Regions from separate parts of the Pelosinus baikalensis genome, predicted to be linked through region 3. Evidence: riboswitches for the same ligand, from Rfam matches in the RefSeq annotation. Region 3 holds a riboswitch; each other region holds the start of a gene.

Region 1 (7,042 bases), on a different contig from region 3:
AGGTAAAACGGTATTGATAGTAGCGCATGATTTAAAATTGGCAGCTAAATTTTGCTCTCGGCTGCTGCTATTGGCAGACGGAAAAATGATTGCGGACGGCTCTCCTGAAAAGGTGATTACCAAAGAAAATTTACAAGCTGCTTATGGTTTGCATGCCGCTGTATTTATGAATAAAGTTACTGGTAATTTAGATATCCACACCTATGCTGCTGATGATGATAATCCCAATAAAGATACAAAGGTTCATATTATTTGCGGTGGGGGATCAGGGGAGAAAATTATTCGTTTGCTTTATGAAAGGGGGTATCGTCTGACCCTTGGTGTAATACAGCCAGGTGATGCGGATGCTAATGCAGCAGAAGCCTTTCATCTGCCATGCCTGCTGGGGCAGCCTTTTTCAAGCATTGATGAACTGTCGGCACAAGAGAATCGCAGGAAAATTAGCGCAGCCGATTGGGTAGTATTGTCAGATTTAACCTATGGGGAACAAAATATTGACAATTTACAAGCCGCTTTTATGGCTAAAAAATTAATTGTGATTGAGGATACACCGATTGAAGAACGGGATTTCCTTAATGGCCAAGCCAGTGATTTATATACAGAATTGGTAGAGATGCCTCAAGTTACCGTGATGACATTTCCGCGATTTATTACATTACTAGAGAAAAATTGAAAGTTTTTCAAGAAGGAGTGATAAAACAATATGGATTTTTTATTACAATGCATCAGTTTATTTTATAAGGGTGGTCCGGTCATGTATGTGATCGCGGCGTGTTCTTTTGTTGTAGTGGCAATTTCAGTGGAGCGGTTTATCTATTTTCGTCAGATGTCTACAGATGCTCAGCTATTTATTAATAAGCTGCAGCCTTTATTGGAAAGAATGAAAATTGCTGAGGCGCAGCAATTATGTGAACATACGCCAGCGGTAATCGGGCGCTTAGCGGCAGAAGGGTTAGAGGCTTATCAAAAGGAGAGTAACCTGGAAGTAATTATGGAAGGAACAGCCGCTTTATCAGCAGCCAGATTGAGAGAATACTTGAATTATCTAAGTTCCATTGTTACCTTATCCCCTTTGTTAGGATTATTAGGAACCGTAATCGGTATGATTAATTCCTTTAGCGTTTTCAATGTGAAAAATGGTCAGCCTATGGCTATCACTGGCGGAATTGGCGAAGCCTTAGTAGCGACGGCTACTGGTTTAATGGTAGCGATTATGGCGTTAGTTGTGCACACCTATTTTACCCACCGCTTAGATCAATTGATTACGGATATGGAACAAGTCTATACTCTCATCATAACTCGACTGGCGGGCAATAAAAAAACTCGGAGGGAAAATCATGAAATTGCGTAGCTTACGCATTGAGAAACAACCAGAATTAATGATTATTCCCATGATTGATATTATCTTTTTTTTATTAGTTTTTTTTATGATGAGTACGCTATATATGGTGGAGCAGCATACTATTCCTATCAATTTGCCGCAAGTTGCGGCTGTACAGCAGGAACTGTCCCAGAATATTAATATTACTATTTTACAAAATGGTAATATCATGTTTGATCAAGAGGAAATTCCTTTTTCCTTGTTGCAAAAACGGATTAGTATCGGGCTGGCAAAACAACCAGAAAATATATTTGTTGTACGAGCAGATAAACAAGCAGAGTATGGTCAGGTAGTGGCAGTATTAGATGAACTCAAAATGTCAGGGGCACATAGGGTGGCTGTGGCTACTGATCGGAAAGGAAGATAGAGCGCATGACATACCGACCACGTTGGCGTAAGGCCATTGGCATTTCTGTAATTTTTCATATATTATTTTTGGGTGTTATCGGTTGTCTGGCTGGCAAGGTTGTTACATCCATAGAAGCGGAACCTTACATTGAATTAGAATTACTTACGGATGCGTCTATAGAAGATTCAGGATCAGATGATACATTGCCAATTTCCCAGAGCGCACCTAGTGCTGCTCCTAACCAGACTATGCAAGTCAGGGCGAGTAAAGCCGCTTCGTCTGCTACCTCTGAGGTAGTGGCTGTGGCCAATGAGCTGGTGATGGAGGCAGTTGAGGCAGTAGCCTCATCCCAGTCTACAAGTAGTAATGAGTCGACTGGAGACTTTTCCGCTAGCAGCGATGCAGTTGGGAATAATGGGAGGAGCGGTAGCAGTGGCACTAATACTGGTTCTAATAGTGGGGGAAATGGCGGACGAAAAGGTAAGATTGTTCGGCCACAGATCTTATCTAAGGTAGATCCTGTTTATCCTGAAGGAGCGCGGACAGCTGGTTTGACAGGTACCGTAGTGATAAAAATTCAAATTTTGGCGAATGGATTACCTGGAGACGTAAGTATCAATACGACATCAGGACATGATATATTAGATGCTGCAGTGGTAGCAGCGGTTCAAAAATGGCGATTTGTGCCGGCTAAGGACCCAGAGAGCGGCGCCAGTATTATGTGTTATACAAACATGCCAGTCACTTTTCGTTTTAAGTAGGTAGACAGTAGAAAAGTAGGGGACTTGTTGTAATTTTATAGAGTAGATTACATTTTCAAAAATTAGATTTGTGATATAGTATAAGTAAGAAGCTAGTTTAGGATAATTTAGTAGGAGTTGAATCATGAATTACCAATTTGCGGGAAAAGTGGCGATGATTACTGGCGGTACTTCTGGTATTGGTTTGGAGGCTGCTCGCCAATTGCTGTCCCAAGGAGCTAAGACAGCCTTAATTGGACGTCAAAGGGAAAAAGGGCAAATGGCGTTACTCGAGTTAGCATCCTATGCTGATAATGTATGTTTTATACAAGGTGATGTCAGTTCTGTGAGTCAATGCCAAGAAGTAGTAGAAAAAACTGCAGCCCAGTTCGGCGGTCTGGATATTGTTATCAATGCTGCTGGTATATATATGGAAAAAATCATTGGTGAAGTTACGGAAGATGAGTTTGATCACATCATGAATATCAATATAAAAGGTACCTATTTTATTTGTAAATCTGCTTTGCCTTATTTGCGGCAGAGGGGTGGTGGAGCTATTATTAACGTGTCTTCTGATGCAGGGATTAATGGTAATTGTTTATGTACTGCCTATTGCGCTTCAAAGGGAGCGGTGACGACCTTTACAAAGGCATTGTCCTTAGAAAGTATTCACTATGGTGTCCGTGCTAATTGCGTATGCCCTGGTGATGTGGATACGCCTATGCTTAAACAGCAATTAGCAGAGGTAAACAATCCAGAGGAATATTTACGAGACATGGCATCGATGTATCCAATAGGGCGAATTGCCAAAGTTCATGAGGTGGCTCATGTAATCTGCTTTCTGGCATCGGATCAGGCATCCTTTGTTAACGGTGCAGTGTGGACAGTGGATGGCGGCTTAACTGCGTGTTAGATTGGTGCTGATATAACAAGATCGTTAAAATAAAAAAAAGAGTATAGAATATTACCAAGTATGTCCTTGACAAGAAAAAGTATTTATAATACTCTAAATAAGAGTGGACAGCAAAATTTCATATGGATGGTATAGGTGCCCTTTGGGGCTTAATAGGGAAGTCCGGTTAAATTCCGGCGCGGTCCCGCCACTGTAATGAGGAGTAACCCCATAATTATGCCACTGAGATTAAACTTGGGAAGGCTTGGGGAAGCAATGATTCAGAGTCAGGAGAACTGCCTATACAGCAATCACCGTTAAAACCTGCGAGAGATGGGGAGGAGATTCGTACAGTTATACTGTTGTATATTACACATGATAGTGACGTGTTTATATGATGGCAGGCTACTATAATTGTATTTATTGAAATCTTCCGTTATGTGTGACGGAAGATTTTTTGCGCTAGTAACGATGATTGTCCAGTAGGATTGTAGCTGAATTGGCTTTCATGCCAATTTTCTAATTTTTCAGAGTGCTGGTCAAGATTATTGGATAATGGTAAAATTAAGAGTGCAAATTCTCGTTTTACTCAGTTATCGTTATATGTACTTGTATATGTTGTACCACAAATTATAGTTAAGGAGGCCATTATGGCAGGAATTTTTTACGGTGTTGGTGTAGGGCCAGGAGACCCAGAGCTGCTCACATTAAAAGCAGTGGAGGTGATAAGAAACGCGGATGTGGTAATTGCCCCTAAAACAGAAAAAAAAGAAGGTAGTACAGCACTATCGATTGCTCATCCGTACTTGAAAACAGATGTTGAGATATTGAGGTTGGTTTTCCCGATGGTAAATGATGCTGCTACGCTAGCCAATGCATGGGAAAACAATAAAAATAGTATTCTGGCAGAACTGCAGGCTGGGAAAAAAGTTGTGTTTTTAACATTGGGTGATCCTATGTTTTATAGCACTTATATGTATGTATATCGTTTGTTAAAGGATTCTGGTTATGCTATTGAAACCATACCTGGGGTTCCGGCTTTTTGTGCGATTGGCAGTCAATTAGGTCAGCCGCTGGCAGAAGGAAATGATATACTTAGCATTATTCCGGCGACGATGTCAGAAGAAGAGTTAGATGCTATATTGGGAGTCGTCGATAATGTTGTATTAATGAAAGTTTACAAAAATTTTGGACAGGTTATAGCGAAGTTGAAAGAGCATGGTTTTGGTGAAAATTCTGTTATGATTAGTCGCTGTGGTTTGCCTGATGAACAAATTAGTTATAATTTGGATGAAGTGGATCCAACAAGTGTTAATTATTTGTCTACAATCTTGGCTAAAAAACGTAAGCTTGGTTAAGTGCAATATGATTACCCCAAAGACCTAGCACATAGAAAACTGAGTGGGGAGTTGTAGAAATGAAAATGAATTTTTTATATAAAATCGCTATGAGTTTTGCATTAAGTGTTTCCTTATTACTGGGTGCTAGTGCATTTGGCTTATCAAATGCAAGTGCGCAAGAGGTACCAAAAAGTCAAAAAGCCATCGTTGTGGTAAGCTTCGGTACTACTTTTGCAGAAGCTCGTCAATTAAATATTGAGAGTGTAGAAAAACGTATTGCCCAAGCCTTTCCTGAATATGATGTATATAGAGCTTTTACTTCCAAAATTGTTATGAAACGTTTGGCGGAAAATAGCAACATTCATGTGAATGATTTGGAAACCGTATTAAACAAATTAAAAAAAGATGGCTATAAAGAAGTTATTATACAAACAACTCATCTGACACCAGGTGAAGAGTATGATAAAAAAGTTGTGGCTACTGTAGAAAAGTTCAATGGAGCCTTTGATACCCTTTCTATAGGTCGTCCGGTATTATTCTTTCATGGTGAAAATGGTAAACCCAATGATTTCACCATTGCTGTAAATGCTCTTAAAAAACAACTTCCTGCATTGCAATTGCAAGGTAAAACTGTGGTATTTATGGGACATGGTTCACCACATCAACATAATCCAGCTTACCAAGCCTTACAAGAGCAATTTGATGCAGCTGGCTTACATGTGATTATCGGTGTAGTAGAAGAAACGGATCATCCTAATCTTCAAGATGTTGAAAAATTACTAAAAGAAAGAAATATTAAAAAAATTACCTTGATGCCACTCATGTTAGTTGCTGGTGATCATGCCAATAACGATATGGCTGGGGATGAAAAAGATTCTTGGAAGAATACGTTCCTTGCAGACGGATATCAAGTGGAAACCTATGTTCATGGTTTAGGTGAAAACACTGGAATCCAAGATATTTATGTACAGCATGTACGTGATGTCATTAAAGGTTTAAAATAAAAGTTAAGACAGTATTAAGAGGGGATGCCGGATCAAGTATATCCGGCCTTTCCCATTTGTTATATGTGTGGAAGGAGAGCGAGTCGTGAAAGGGAAATTGACATATTTAGTCTGTATGCTAAGTATAATGAGTGTAATCTTGGTAGGATGTGCTTCTTCAACTCAAGAAAAATCAACAACAAAATCTTCAGATCATTATCTGCAAATGACGGATGATGCAGGGCGCAATGTAGTATTGGAGCAAAAACCACAACGCATTGTTGTGTTATCCACCTCTTTCTTAGATGTATTATATGGGGTCGGTGGCAAAGCCGTAGGAAGACCAAGCTCTAAAACACCTCAGACCTTTCCCGCTCAGCATGAGATTCCAGAAGTAGGCTTTATTTATAATGTAAATGTTGAGCAAGTATTAACCCTTCAGCCAGATTTAATAATTGGTTTTCAGGGAATTCACGATAAATTAATTCCAACATTTGAAAGCAGTAAGGTTCCAGTGATGATATTGAAAATGAGAACCTATGATGATATTTTAGCGAAAGTCAAGTTATTTGGGGAGATTGCAGGCACGCAAGATCAGGCCGAAAAACTGCTTGCTGCTATGCAAGCCAAAATCAATGAGGTAACAGCTAAGTTGCCAAATCAAAGTAAAAAAGTGATTATATTGCACGCCACCGCCAAAAATGTTACTGTAGAGCTTGAGCATAGCATTGCAGGAAATGTGGCTGCTATCCTGAAACTCAAAAACATTGCGGCAGGTAGTACGCCAATCGCTGGTGATAGTGAAACGACTCCTTATAGTTTAGAGAAACTAGTAGAAGGAGACGCAGATGCTATTTTGGTTGTTACCATGGGTAATATGGCTGAAATTGAAAAAAGAATGAAAGCTGATATTGAAAGCAATCCGGCTTGGAGTGGTTTACGTGCAGTAAAAACAGGACAAGTATTTTTTCTGCCTGCAGAATTATTCCAACTCAATCCTGGTATTCGTTTTCATGAATCAGTAGAATATATGGCAAAAGTAATGTATCCTGAGGTTTATGGAAATGTTAAATAAGAAGATTTTCTCATGTAGAGGTACACGTGATCGGAGTGAATGGAGAGCATTTATTTTGGTGATATTCCTATTACTTGCTCTAGGGGGGATTGCCCTCAGTTTGAGTGTAGGAGCACTGTCCATTAGTCTGAATGAAATTATAACGGCTATTTTTTCTGATAATCCGGGGGCAAATCGACAAGTGATTTGGAACATCCGATTGCCAAGAACCTTAGTAGGCGCATTAGTAGGTGTTAATTTGTCCTTAGCTGGAGCGATTTTGCAAGGCGTTATGAAAAATCC
Region 2 (7,042 bases), on a different contig from region 3:
AACCTTGCCTAAGACGGATGCCATTTTTGCAGCTTCATCATAATCATGGACAACATGTAGACCATGATATGCTGGCAAAGGGGCCTTAGGACGTTCATACCTAACATAGGATATGCCAGTAGATTGACAGGCTTTCATTGCATTTTGGGAAACATTAATGGCATACGGGTGGCTAGCATCTACAATTAAATGAATATGATTCATGCCGATAAAAGAAATAAACCCATCTGTATCTAGAGGACCAGTATGCACTAATTCTTTATCAAGTTGTATCAAATCACGACCATAATCACTAAAAACTGATACTACGACTGGGTATCCCTTTTCGGTTATTAAGGCTGCCAGCTCCCGTCCATCTTTTGTTCCCCCAAGAACTAAAATCATAACTTGTATCCACGAGGTGTAATCATACGATTTTCTTGTACATAGGTTTGACTATTTCCGATAATTACCAAAGAAAACATATCGATGAATTCTTTGGTAAAGTCATTAAGATTCGATATGACCATATTTTCGCCTTCCCTAGTGGCATGATGGACAATTCCTACAGGAGTGCCTGCTGTTCGATGTTTTAATACAATTTCTCGCACTTCTCTAATTTGGCTGGTACGACGTTTACTTTTCGGATTATATAGGGCAATAACAAAATCTCCTGCTGCTGCCATTTCTACCCGCTTTCTAATAACATCCCAAGGAGTTAATAGATCGCTTAAGCTAATTACAGCAAAATCATGCATGAGAGGTGCTCCTAATACGGCAGCAGAAGCTCCCACAGCACTTATTCCTGGTATGATAATTACTTCTGGGCGAATATCTGCTTCGTATTTCATGGCTAATTCTAAAACCAGACCGGCCATACCATATACACCTGGGTCGCCGCTAGAAATAACCGCAACCTTTTTTCCTGCTAAGGCTTGATCAACAGCACTTTGACAGCGTTCAATTTCTTGCATCATACCAGTGCCAATAATTTTTTTATTAGTTAATAATTCAGAAACTAATTGAACATAGGTATTATAACCCACGATTACATCCGCATTTTCAATACTTTCTCTGGCTCTAGGACTCATGTCAAGCAAACTGCCTGGTCCTATTCCAATTACTGCTATTTGACCGGGGCAATGGCCACCGTTACATTCTTGTACTTGGTCTTTGGAAGAAGAAGTTTGTTCGACTGTCCCGCTAAGATTGCTGCTGCTGCACATACATTTCCCACTCCTATCTCTTTTTTGACAAAATTTGATTCTTCTAATTGATATGTTTCAATACACTCCTGCAATTGCTCGTTAACGAAGAAAATACTGGGTACATTCAACTGTTGAATGACTGATAATAATCCTTCTTCATCCTGTTTTACAATCGTACTGCCAATAATCGAAATGCTGTTTATACTACGTCCAATTTGAGTACAAGCATCTTTCATTGCTGCTAAGATTTCTTCCCTGCTAGTATTGCGTCTGCAACCTATACCAACTGCAAGAGTCAAGGGACGTAAATATAATTGATTCTTGTTGATGGGCAATAATTGATCAGTAATAATAACAGCGGCATCATATTCTTCATTAGGTAATTGAGATAAATCTTTAAAAATAACACCTTGTTTTGCTGATTCTTGATCATATAGATTTTGATTGATCAATGTTTTATCTAAGAAAAACTTGACAGTATCATTATTGACAATAGCAGAATTAATTGTTTTTAATTGTGTAAATGGTTCTAGCTTTAAATTCAGTTTTACGGCCAACATATCTGCTGCTGGTTTTTGTGCAAGATCGGTAGCTGTGGTAATGACAGGCTCAGCATCTGAAATCTCTGCAATTAAGTGAGCAAGTTCATTGGCTCCACCAATATGTCCTGCCAATAAACTAATTACGTGCTTTCCATTATCCCCCATAACCACAATAGCTGGATCAACACGTTTATCAGAAATATAGGGAGCTATCACTCTTACCACAATACCTGTTGCCATTATAAACACAAATCCATCATATTTAGAAAATATATCACCGATTAGCTTGCTTAATAAATCATAGGATATTGATTTCAGTGGATTGCGTCCTGTTTTAGCAAAAACATCCGCTTTCTTTCCAAGTTTAGCTAGTTTTTCTGCTAATGCATTACCCAGTAATGCGCCCTGGTTTGTTACGGAAATGATTGCTAACTTCATTTTGCATCTCGGTACATATGTCCAAATTCGGGAGCATATAATCTAGAAAGTGCATATTGACTGTCTAAACAGCGCCCTACAACAATCATCGCTGTGCGATCAATCTTCGCATCAGTGATAATTTTTCCAATTGTAGAAACTGTACCTCTAAAGATTTTTTGATCAGGCCACGATGCTTTTTGCACGATTGCTACTGGAGTATCTTGATGATAACCACCATCTATTAATTCTTTCATAACGCTGTCTATCATATGTACACTCAAAAAGATACACATAGTAGCATTATGACTGGCCAATAAAGCTAGTTTTTCTTTTTCGGGTACTGGTGTACGGCCCTCAAGACGTGTAATGATAACCGTTTGCGAGACATCAGGTAACGTATATTCACGTTGTAAAGCTGCGGCAGTTGCCAAGAAAGAACTGACGCCAGGTATCACTTCATAAGAAATATTCTTCTTATCTAGAGCATCCATTTGCTCTTGAATAGCCCCATAAATACTTGGATCTCCAGTATGTAATCGAACCGTTTTTTGGCCACGTTCTGTGGCCTTCTCCATAACTTCTATAACTTGATCCAAAGTCATAGAGGCACTATTATAAATAGAGGCTCCCTGCTTTGCTAGCGACAGCAAGGCTGGGTTTACTAACGAACCTGCATAAATAATAACATCTGCCTCACCTAATAAGCGTTGTCCTTTTACAGTAATAAGCTCAGGGTCCCCCGGACCTGCTCCTACAAATGATACATGCATGAATGAACCTCCTGATTAATTAAAATTCTCTAACGAATAGAGTTAGATATTCTTAGTGGATGTAATAAGATAGATTGGATTTAAAGCTTGCAGCATATTACTTGTTTTAATATGTTTTATACGTGTTACTTGCATACCGAAAGCTTCTACGGTAAATTCAGGTTTAGCTTGCATAGTATGTAAGGCTTCATATAAAGTTTCAACGGTAATTGCCGTAATTACTAATCGTCCATTTGATTTTAATAAATAATTACTTTGCTTTAAGATTTCCTGTAAATGACCACCGCTGCCTCCAATAAAAATTGCATCAGCCTTTGGAATGTTCTGTAATGCTGTTGGAGCAGTTCCAGAAATGACTTCAACATTAGCCGCACCAAATTTTACAGCATTAGCACGAATTAAATCAACTCCTTCTGGATGACGCTCTATAGCATATACAGTACCTTGGGGAGCCTGAAGTGCAGCTTCAATTGAAAGAGATCCAGTACCTGCACCAATATCTATAATAATATCGGTGGGGCGTATCTTAGCTTTATTCAGAACTAAGATACGAACTTCCTGCTTCGTCATTGGTATGTCGCCCCGCAGAAATTCATCATCGCTAATACCTGGAAAATATGTCATATTGTCACCACCATTACACAATGAGTAAATCCATCGACTTCTTTGATTTCACCTAATGTTAAGTGTTTAATTTTTTCATTTTCATAAGATAAATTAGCACATAACCATACCTTTGAATGTAATGGCCAACCATGCTCAAGGAGTACGTTTGCAATATATAAAGGATTTTGTTCAAAATCAGTTAATATGCCAAGCTTTTTTTCAGGATCATAATTCAGATCAATATCTTTGGCTTGTCGTCCATGCATACTAATCAAAACTGCATCCTGCCAAATTTCAGTGATCCTGGCAAAAGCTAACTGCATCGAACTAATACCAGGAATAACCGTAATCTGTGCCGAGGAAAATTTGGTTTTAAGGGTAGCTAAAAAACTATAAAAGCCAGGATCACCGGAAACCATTACAACTACATCGTTATCCATTAGGGAGGTAGCGATAAATGTTAATACCCCTTTTAGGTCATTGTCAATTACCTTAGTAATCACATGATCAGGAGCAAAAGTTGCAAGAGCACGCTTACTGCCTGCTATCACCTTTGCATCTGCAATGATGCGGCTAGCCACTGGCAAGATGTAATCAGGTGAACCTGGTCCTATTCCTACAACTATTATTTTATGTTCCATCCTAACTTGCCTCCAATTTCTCGTGCCGTATCATCAACCGCCAATAAATCACCTTGCAGAGTGATCATTGCGGTACCTACTTTTAAATCACCAAATACATATCGTTCAGCCCGAATGCTGACTCTTTCAGCAATTACACGATAAACATCATTTAATTTAAATTGTGCAATTATGGGCATAGCGGCTTCTGTAGTATTGCACGTTAATATTTCTTGTATAGCTTGCTGTGGAGCACCAAGGGCAGCCATGTAGGCGGCTAAAGTTTCAAAGCGAGCATCAGCTACACGGTTATGAGTATGAAAAATTCCAGCAGCTACTTTTACGAGCTTTCCTAAGTGCCCAAAAATTAATACTTGTTTCATACCATATTGCACAGCACTTTCTAACATATGTCCTATAAAATTACTAGTTTGGATTACTGTTTCTGTTGGCAGATGATATTGGTTAATAGCAATATCCTGGCCAATTTTCCCGGGGGCAAAGACTACTTCGTCATACCCTAAGGCTCTCACCATTGATATTTGCGGTGACAACGAATTTTTAAAGGCTTCCTCTGACATTGGCTCAACAATGCCTGTAGTACCTATAATAGATAAACCGCCGATAATGCCTAAAGTAGAATTTAAAGTACGCTTTGCTAATTTTTCACCTTCAGGTATCGAAATGGTAACCGTTACGCCATGCCCAGCAGGTAATACATCTTGTATGGCCTGCATAATCATCTTGCGGGGACCAGGATTAATTGCAGGTTGTCCAACTGCTACAGATAGACCTGGCTTTGTTACAATACCGACTCCTATACCAGCTTGTAGGATTATTTCATTCGCAGTATTAATTTCTATTTCGGCAGATATAGTTGTGCCATGTGTTACGTCGGGATCATCACCAGCATCTTTTATTACACTGGCTTTTCCACCAGAACTTAGACGCTGACTCGTTGCAATTTTCACTTGAATCATATGTCCCTGCGGTGACGCAACATCAACCATTTTAGGTAATTCACCTTTCCATGCTAATAAGGCTGCTTTAGTGGCAGCAGCTGCACAAGTACCTGTAGTAATTCCAGATTTCATCTTTTTTGACAAAATAAATCCCCCTGCAGACAGGGGGTACAATAAACCAATTGAATAATTTATTCTACCACCTGCCTATCCTTCGTAGGTCATAATGGTGTGTTAGAATAGGTAGGTCTCCTGACTCTGGCTCATTACACACCTAAACCTTCCCGGGGATTCCCCAGTGGTGTATCTTAGTTGCATTCCCCAATACAGTGGCGGGACCGCGCTGGCTTCTAACCAGTCTTCCCTTTTAAGCGTAAGCACCTATTCCCATAGAGCTATTAAATTATTGTTATATTCTAAACTTCTATGTTGTATGTATTCCACTAGCAAATAAAAATTTCCTGCTATTCTTTGATTAAATATAAAAGTTAACTTTATTTTGATAGTAGAGAACATTTTTCGACCACATTTTTAGGATCACTCTTTTAGCAACAACATTTTGTCACTAATGCAGGATAAAATGATAATAGATTGTCGGTTTGTAACTGTTAAACGATCATATTCAGATTGTCTGATTAGAAAATAGGAACGCTGGCTTTCTTGAATCAACTTATTAAAATCGGTGCCTAGTACGATCTCTTTGCCATAAGCGTTGGTGTAGAAAGCAAAACCAGGACGTAAGAATTTTACCACATACACTGGAGATTTGCCATCGTACTGACGGTTAAATTCTTGAGCAATATTTTTAGTTGTGAGCATAGGCGCTGCAATGGGAAAAAGTATAGCAGTTAGAACCATGGAAAATAAAGCCATCGATATGATTTTAGTCCAAAAAGCGCGAAGGATATCGTTTTTCCATGCAAAATATGCTACCAAGGAAGACATTAAAGCAAAGATTATGGCGGATATATATATGCCATTTGCCAATATCGGCATAGCTTTAAGCCCGATGAACATAATCCCTATAAATAATATTGTTACTATACTTAAACCTATAGACCAGCTTGTAAAATGAATTTTACCATGTGATGTCCAAAGACGATCGATATACCAACCAACAATCATGGCTAATGGTGGGTACATAGGTAAAATATAGGATACCAGCTTTGTTTGGGAAATAGTAAAAAAGGCAAAAATAAACAATGACCATATATTTAGAAATAATAGCGTTGAAAAATCGTATGTACTTTTCGTTAGAGAATCCCATATGGATTGAATCATGATCCCTGTCCAGGGAAAGAAACCCAGAATAAGAACTGGAACATAATAATACCAGAGTACACCCTCAGGATGCTCTGGAGACGTGAACCTTGTAATATTATGAAAACCAAGGAAAGTATCGACAAAGATACTTCCGTGAATATTATACATCAAGATATACCAAGGTGTAGCTATTGCAGCATAGATCAACAATCCTGAGAATATTTTCATACTTTTTAATAGTGCCCAGTTACGTGTAGCAAGTAAATAAAAAAAGATAATTCCTCCAGGAAATAATAATCCAATAGGTCCTTTCGTTAATGTAGCTAACCCAGCGAATAGATAGGTAATATAATATTTTTTCTCTATAAAAGCCAATAAAGAAGCAGAAAGAAAAAAAAGTAAAGTAATATCAGTTACGGCAGCCTTTCCCAAATAAAAGAATTCAATACTGGTAGCTAATACTAACGCTCCCGCAACACCGGCTCGTTCATTAAATAAGCGCCGACCCGATTGATAGACTAGTAATGTACAAGCAACAGCTAATATCGCAGATGGAAAGCGAGCGGCAAATTCATTCATACCAAAAAGTTTATAAGATGCAGCTACTAACCAATAATACATGGGAGGCTTATCATACCAATACTCCCCATAAATACGAGGAGAAAGAAATTC
Region 3 (7,042 bases):
CCAATGATGTTCAGGTATGACAGCAAATAGATTAGCTGGCGCAGCCAGTACAGTACTAGCAACACTCAAACTGAATACAGTGCCTAAAGTAAAAGCAATTTTTTTATTCATGTAAATTCCCCTATCTTTTTTATAATATGACTGATGCTGCCTTAATCAAATTATTTAAGGCAACTTCTATCTAGAGCTTACTTAGAAGCTAGTTCAAAACGAAGATGTGCATCTCTTTGCTCTAGACAGCACTGTTTTCAGCAAAAGATTCTATCATTTGCTACTTTTCTTTTTCCACGATAACGCTATGCAAGCACCGATAATAAGCATCCCACCTAAAACCGTTAATGTATCAGGCACCTCTGCCCAGAATAAGAATCCCCACATAGCATTAAAAACAATCCCAATGTAGCGAATAACCTCTACCACAACAGCATTCTCATGAGTAAAGGCTTTCGTAAGAAACACTTGTCCTAATAAAGAAACAACACCAATACACGTAAGATAAACATATTCAAGTGAACTGGGAGCCACGAAATTATTCCACATAAGCGGAATCGAAACCAGTGTAGCTGTCGCCATAAAGTAAAATATGATTTCATAGGTATGATGCTTTTTACTCAAATGACGTATGGCGATTGCCGCCCCTGCAGAAAGTAACGCGCTTAGAACACCAAATAGTGCATCCGTAGAATAAGAGGAAAAGTTAAAAGGTTTAATAGTCAGCATTGCGCCAAAGAAAACGATAGGCAGCAAAAAAATTGTTCTTTTAGACAGCTTTTCCTTTAGGAAAATAGTTGCTAATATCATAACGAACACAGGAGATAAATTTACTAATATAATAGCGTCCACCAATGGTATTTTAGAAAGAGTATAAAAATAGGTAATCATATAAAGAGCGCCTAGAATACCTCGTAGTGTGAGGGCCGGGATTCCTTCTGTTGAAAATGCCACTTTACTCTGTCTCATCATGCAATAAATCATGATGGTTCCGATTATACTCCGAAAAAATACGACCTCAATTGATGGAATTGAAAAACTAACAGCCTTTACTAAGGCATTCATAACACTAAAAACAAGAGAAGATAACATAGCAAAAATAATGCCGCTTTTCATTTTTCAGCTCCTTTAGTTTCTACTTGACCGCAGAGACTAGTTGTTGTGTATATTCGTGCCGATTTGGACTCATGATTTCCTGACTTGCAAACCGATCTACAATGCATCCTTCCTTCATTACGATTATATTGTCGCTCATAATGCGTACTGCAACAATATCATGAGAAATAAACAAGTATGACATACGAAGCTCTGACTGCAAATTTTTAAGCAACTGTAAGATTTGAGCCTGCACTGAAACATCCAAACTAGATGTTGGTTCGTCGCAAATCAATAGCTTTGGCATTAAACTAATTCCGCGCGCAATGGCAACTCGCTGACGTTGTCCACCGCTTAATTCATGAGGGTAACGCTCCATATGCCCTGCTTGTAATCCAACCATTTCTAGCAATTTGACTGCCGTATCCCTGCGACAATACCTTACATCTGCCAGAAAGGGTGGCTTGACGTCTGGAAAGTTATCTAACGGTTCCATAATGGACTGCCATACAGGTAATCGCTGGTTCAAGGAAGCGTTTGGGTCCTGAAATACTACCTGAAAATGTCTTCTTGCTTTTCTTAGTGCAGAACCTTTCAATGCAAGGAGAGATTCACCATTTAGCTGAATCTCTCCACTATCTGGCGGCTCAATCGCAAGTAAAAGCCGTGCCAGTGTACTCTTACCACTGCCGCTTTCCCCGACAAGACCTAGGCACTCGCCTTCGCAGATAGATAGGGACACATCCTGCACTGCCTCAACAATTGTACCGGACTCCCTATAGGTCTTATAAAGCCGATTTACAGTCAGAAGTTCTTTCACGCAAACCGCTCCTCTCCACTCATGGCAAGCTGTGTCGTCTGAGTAGCAGCCACATCCCCGTTACCTTTGACATTTATTTCTGAGAGCGAAGGCCTTGCTTTTAGTAACATTTGAGTATAAGGATGGCTAGCTTGAGACTTTATCTTTTCAGCCGCTCCTATTTCCACTATCTCTCCATGGCGCATAACTGCAATGGTGTTAGCTCTCTTTAAAACGTGGCGTAAATCGTGAGAGATTAATAGTACCGCACAATGAGTCTGCTGCTGTAACATGACCAATAAATCGAGTATCCGCTCTCCCGTTAATACATCCAGTGCTGTCGTTGGTTCATCGGCAATCAGAAGTGCTGGCTTAAGCATCATCGCTGCTGCCAGTGCGACCCTTTGCTGCTGTCCGCCACTTAATTGGAAAGGATAACTATTAAATACACGCTCTGCCGGCAGACCTACCTGCTCAATCCATTTCAAAGCTATGAGTGTGGCTTCTTGATTAGACAATTTTTCATGACAGCGTATCGTCTCTACTAGCTGTGCGCCCAATTTTAAAAATGGTGTAAAACCTCCTTGATAATCCTGGAAGACACAACTTATTTGTTTTCCCCGCAATTTTCGTCTCATTTGCTCCGGCAGCGGCAGAATATCCCCTCCCTGAAATAGAATTTGTCCTCCGCCAACATGTAATGAATTTGGCAAAAGTCCTAAAACTGCGCTTCCTGTCACACTTTTTCCGCTACCGCTTTCTCCGACGAGAGCAAGTGTTTCTCCCCGACGAATGGATAAGGAAAGATCATGAATTAATGTATGCCACTCTTTTCCTTGCTGCACATAAATATTTAACTGTTGCAGCTGTAAAATGGGTTCTATCGAGGAAATTAGGGCTTTTGATCCACTTAGAGGCACTCTTTTCTCTTCCTTTTCTTCTAGCAATACATGTGACATACAACTCCCCCTTACACACTGTTTTATTGACTGCGGACATCTAAAATATCCCGCAGCCCATCACCAATCAAATTACATGAAATAACTACCAGCATAATCGCCAGACCAGGATAAATCATTAATTGGGGCATCGTTTGAAAATACGGCCGTCCATCGTTTAGCATAGCCCCCCATTCTGGAGCCGGCGGTTGAGCACCTAAACCTAAATAAGATAAAGAAGAAATGATCAAGATAATTTCTCCAATGTTTAGTGTGGCAAGTACCAGAACAGGAGAGATAATTTGAGGCATTAAATGCCGCCATAAAATGATTGCTGTGCCGCATCCGCCGACACGAGCTGCCAACACATAATCTTTTTCCCGCTCAGATAGCACAATACTTCTAACGACACGGGCATATGAAATCCACTTTACCAATACAATCGCCAACATCAAATTGGTTATGTTCGGACCCAGAAATCCACAAATGGTAATAGCCAAAATGAATTCAGGTAAAGCACCTACACCATCTACAAACCTCATTAATAATGCATCAACACGGCCGCCAAGATATCCAGATACTAAGCCTAAGGGTACGCCAATTAGTGTTACTGATATAATGACGAGCCCTGAAATGCCAAGTGTTGTCTGAGCACCTGCAACTAGTCTGGAAAAAATACATCTTCCCATATGGTCCGTACCAAGAGGGTATTGCCAGCTAGATGGCTGAAGACGCTCGGACATTTGTACTGTCGTGAAATCATTGTGCACAATGAGTGGACCAACTAGGGTGAGCAGTACAATAATCGTCAGCATTCCCAGCCCCACCGCTGTCATAGGGACGTATAGCATATTTCGCCATGCGCCTTTGCGAATCGATGTTTGGCAGTAATAAGTAGAAACATTCACGTTCATGTTAATTCCCCCTTGCCAAAACGAATCCGGGGGTCCAGTAGTCCATAAGCAAAATCTACCAGTAAATTAACAACAACCACAAATATTCCTGTCAGCAGTACATAGCCTTGGATGATTGGATAATCTCGTTGAAAAATCGCATCTACCACCATACTACCCAAACCTGGCCAAGAAAATAGTACTTCAGTTACAACCGATCCCGCTAGCAAACTGCCAATACCCATGCCAAAGACGGTCACAATCGGCAATAGTGCAGATCTCAAAGCATGCTTCAATAAAATTCGCCACTCTCCAAGACCTCTCGCCCTTGCTGCGCGGATGTATTCCTGGGACAAGCTTTCTAAAAGTCCGGCTCGGAGTAAGCGAGCATATACCGCCGCCATGGAAAAGCCGAGGGAAATGGAGGGAAGAATCATATTCCAAAATCCGCCTTTCCCCATTGTCGGCAGCCACTGCAGCTTAAGGGCAAAGGCGTAAATTAACAGTAAGCCCATCCAAAAACTTGGAATCGAAGCTCCAATTAAAGCAAGAATTCGACTTAAATGATCCGGCCAACTCCCTACATACTTAGCAGAAAAAAAGCCAAGGGGAACGGCAATCAGCACCATTACAATAAGCCCTCCTACTGTTAATTGAATGGTCACAGGCAATCGAACCAACATTTCATTTAAAACCGGTTTCCCCTTCACATAAGAATTTCCTAGATCAAAGTGCATTAACTTCCACATCCACTGACCATATTGGGCCAACAACGGCTGATCAAAACCAAGTTCTTTGCGGAGTGCCTCTTCGTCGGCTTGAGTAGATGCCATTTGATCAATTTCCAATAGTAGCAGTACGGGATCTCCCGGAGCGATCTTCATCAGAGAAAAGGTGAATAAAGATAAAAGAAGTAGCACAAAAATAAGCTGCAAAAGACGTGATTTTATTAGTTTTATCATCTTACTTCACATCTACCTTATTCGAAATGACGTAGTATTCTGCTGCACTAGGCTTCCAACCAACCACTCTTTTATTCATCGCCACGATCAAATTGGGATAGACCGCATAAGAATGAAGAACTTCTTCATTAATGACAGCAGCTGCTTCCTGAGATATTTTTACCCTTCGAGAAATATCGCCCGTTACATTTAAACGAGCTACAATCTCATTCAACTTACTGCTGTTAATATTAGACGCATTCAACGATCCACCAGGTAAGAATGCTGAATTTAGGAAGTATCCTCCATCACCACGCGGTGCAGTTAAGTTACTATACGTTACTAAATCCCAATCCTTATTCTCTCGTAAATAGGTATCAATATTTTCTACCATTTTAATCTGCAGGTCTACGCCGATTTTTGCTGCATCTGATTGAAGCAATTGAGCAATAAGCGGTAATTCTGGTCGTCCTTTGTAGGTTAACATCTGGAATGTCAGCGGTCTTCCGTCCTTCTCCAGTTTCCCATTGCTGCCTGCTTTAAACCCAGCTTCCTCTAGTAATTTTTTTGCTTCTGCTGTATTCAACGGTTTAATGGCATCTTTATTGCCAAAAGGCAAATTAGGATTGAAGGGACCGTTCGCTGGTGTTGCATATCCAAGCATAATATCTTTTGCAATGCTTTGCCGATTAATCAGCAAATCAAGCGCCTTTCTAACTCTAACATCCTGAAGTAAAGGCTGCTGGTGGTTGAATAGCAGAAAGTGAACTCTAAGACTGGCAATGGAGTCCACTCTAAGCTGATTATCCTTTTGGATTGCAGCTACAGTTTCTGGCGGAATCTGGTATACTACATCTGCTTCTTTAGATTGTAGTGCCAATGCTCTTACGTTACCGTCTTCATTGAATTTGAAATTAACTTGGCTCAATTTTGCTTTACCGTCCCAGTAGCCATCATAACGATCTAACAAAATATCAATATTCGGAGTAAATTTTGTTATTTTAAATGGACCAGTCCCTACAGGAGCCATATTAAACGCAGCTGTTCCCATCTTCTTTTCTGCTTCCACACTAATAATTGAGGCATAAGGACTTACCAATTCTGAGGGCAATGAGGGATGTGGCTGCTTCGTAATAATCGTCAACTGCTGTCCACTAGCTTCTATAGAAGCACTCTTTAACACTCCTGCCAGCAATTTACTCACGGCTATACCTCTTTCAAAGGAGGCTTTCACAGCAGCCGCATCTAGTGTTGTTCCATCCTGAAAGGTTACACCATCTCGAATAGTAAATACCCAAGTGCGCCCGTCCGTCGCTTCCCATTTGGTTGCTAGCCAAGGTTTAACCTCTAGATTATCATCCAGCCTTACAAGTGTCTCCACCACACCTGCCTTTAGTGCTACTTCACTATTGTGAGGATCAAGACTGCCCGTTTTAAGATTAAAGATAAGGGTTAATTTTTTGTCATTTTCATTAACCAGCTGATTCGTATCTTTACTGCAGCCTGACATTAATATCGCCGCACATAGGAAAAGTGAACAAAGAATTGTTAGAAAGTTATTCTTTTGATTTATAAATGAATACATGATAAGACCATCCTTCCAATTATGTGTTAATCTTCCTAGACTATAAAAAATAGAAAGTTCTAATTTGAATAAGACTAAACTCCTTGATAAAGCAATTGCACTTAGACAGTGGATATTCAATCGTATCACACTACTTAAAAATCATCTGACCATCCTCCTAGCCCTTAAACTCGGTATATCTTTTACCTAGATTAGTAATCAGTATCAATTATTTTATGCTTAAAATTGCCACTAATATATATTAATTAATAACATTATTATTAATATTTGATTTTAAGGCATAATAAAAAGCTCTCGAAATAGACCGAGAGCTTGGCAAGGATATAAAACTATAAATAAATCCTAGCTGATATAACAGCTAGGATGAAATAAGCACAATAATAAATTGCACAAATCCCCTCCCCATCTCTCGCAGGTCAATCGGTGATTGATATATAGGCAGTTCTCCTGACTCTGGATCATTGCTCTCCCATACCTTCCCAAGACTTCCATCTCAGTGGCACAACCATGGGGTCGCTCCTCATTACAGTGGCGGGACCGCGCTGGAGTTAAACCAGACTTCCCTATTAAGCCCCGAAGGGCACCTATACCATCCATATGAAAATTTAGTAACTATTACCTTTTTTCATACTATAATATGGAATTTCTAGTTTGTCAATATTTTTATCTTTACAATATGTATTGTCTCTATTCATTAATACCAAATCCCCTAGTTTATTATACTACATAATTAGCGACTCTTTGCTATCGCATCTATTTCATCTTGCATTGAATCATTACAAATTCCTAGACAAGAAAGC

What was found. Region 3 has a riboswitch for cobalamin ahead of nikA (nickel ABC transporter substrate-binding protein). Riboswitches for the same ligand answer to the same signal wherever they lie in the genome.
Region 1: linked by a shared signal. The riboswitch ahead of cobI (precorrin-2 C(20)-methyltransferase) and the one ahead of nikA (nickel ABC transporter substrate-binding protein) in region 3 are both predicted to bind cobalamin.
Region 2: linked by a shared signal. The riboswitch ahead of cbiD (cobalt-precorrin-5B (C(1))-methyltransferase CbiD) and the one ahead of nikA (nickel ABC transporter substrate-binding protein) in region 3 are both predicted to bind cobalamin.

The regions. Positions count from the first base shown of each region.
Region 1 covers NZ_JAJHJB010000014.1:26,760-33,801, forward strand. Annotated here, with positions in the region: gene LMF89_RS11450 (ABC transporter ATP-binding protein) at 1-673, shown strand, start outside; gene LMF89_RS11455 (MotA/TolQ/ExbB proton channel family protein) at 704-1,351, shown strand; gene LMF89_RS11460 (ExbD/TolR family protein) at 1,338-1,748, shown strand; gene LMF89_RS11465 (energy transducer TonB) at 1,754-2,491, shown strand; gene LMF89_RS11470 (SDR family NAD(P)-dependent oxidoreductase) at 2,616-3,383, shown strand; cobalamin riboswitch at 3,500-3,680, shown strand; gene cobI (precorrin-2 C(20)-methyltransferase) at 4,013-4,720, shown strand; gene LMF89_RS11480 (sirohydrochlorin cobaltochelatase) at 4,780-5,706, shown strand; gene LMF89_RS11485 (ABC transporter substrate-binding protein) at 5,792-6,760, shown strand; gene LMF89_RS11490 (FecCD family ABC transporter permease) at 6,750-7,042, shown strand, end outside.
Region 2 covers NZ_JAJHJB010000003.1:72,961-80,002, reverse strand. Annotated here, with positions in the region: gene LMF89_RS03405 (cobalt-precorrin-6A reductase) at 1-384, opposite strand, end outside; gene cobJ (precorrin-3B C(17)-methyltransferase) at 381-1,079, opposite strand; gene LMF89_RS03395 (cobalt-precorrin 5A hydrolase) at 1,106-2,167, opposite strand; gene cobM (precorrin-4 C(11)-methyltransferase) at 2,164-2,919, opposite strand; gene cbiT (precorrin-6Y C5,15-methyltransferase (decarboxylating) subunit CbiT) at 2,962-3,543, opposite strand; gene cbiE (precorrin-6y C5,15-methyltransferase (decarboxylating) subunit CbiE) at 3,540-4,166, opposite strand; gene cbiD (cobalt-precorrin-5B (C(1))-methyltransferase CbiD) at 4,151-5,251, opposite strand; cobalamin riboswitch at 5,333-5,507, opposite strand; gene LMF89_RS03370 (ArnT family glycosyltransferase) at 5,645-7,042, opposite strand, start outside.
Region 3 covers NZ_JAJHJB010000046.1:26,517-33,558, reverse strand. Annotated here, with positions in the region: gene LMF89_RS21890 (putative porin) at 1-111, opposite strand, end outside; gene LMF89_RS21885 (DMT family transporter) at 265-1,107, opposite strand; gene LMF89_RS21880 (ABC transporter ATP-binding protein) at 1,127-1,906, opposite strand; gene LMF89_RS21875 (ATP-binding cassette domain-containing protein) at 1,903-2,844, opposite strand; gene nikC (nickel transporter permease) at 2,868-3,737, opposite strand; gene nikB (nickel ABC transporter permease) at 3,734-4,678, opposite strand; gene nikA (nickel ABC transporter substrate-binding protein) at 4,680-6,242, opposite strand; cobalamin riboswitch at 6,663-6,845, opposite strand; gene LMF89_RS21855 (opine metallophore biosynthesis dehydrogenase) at 6,973-7,042, opposite strand, start outside.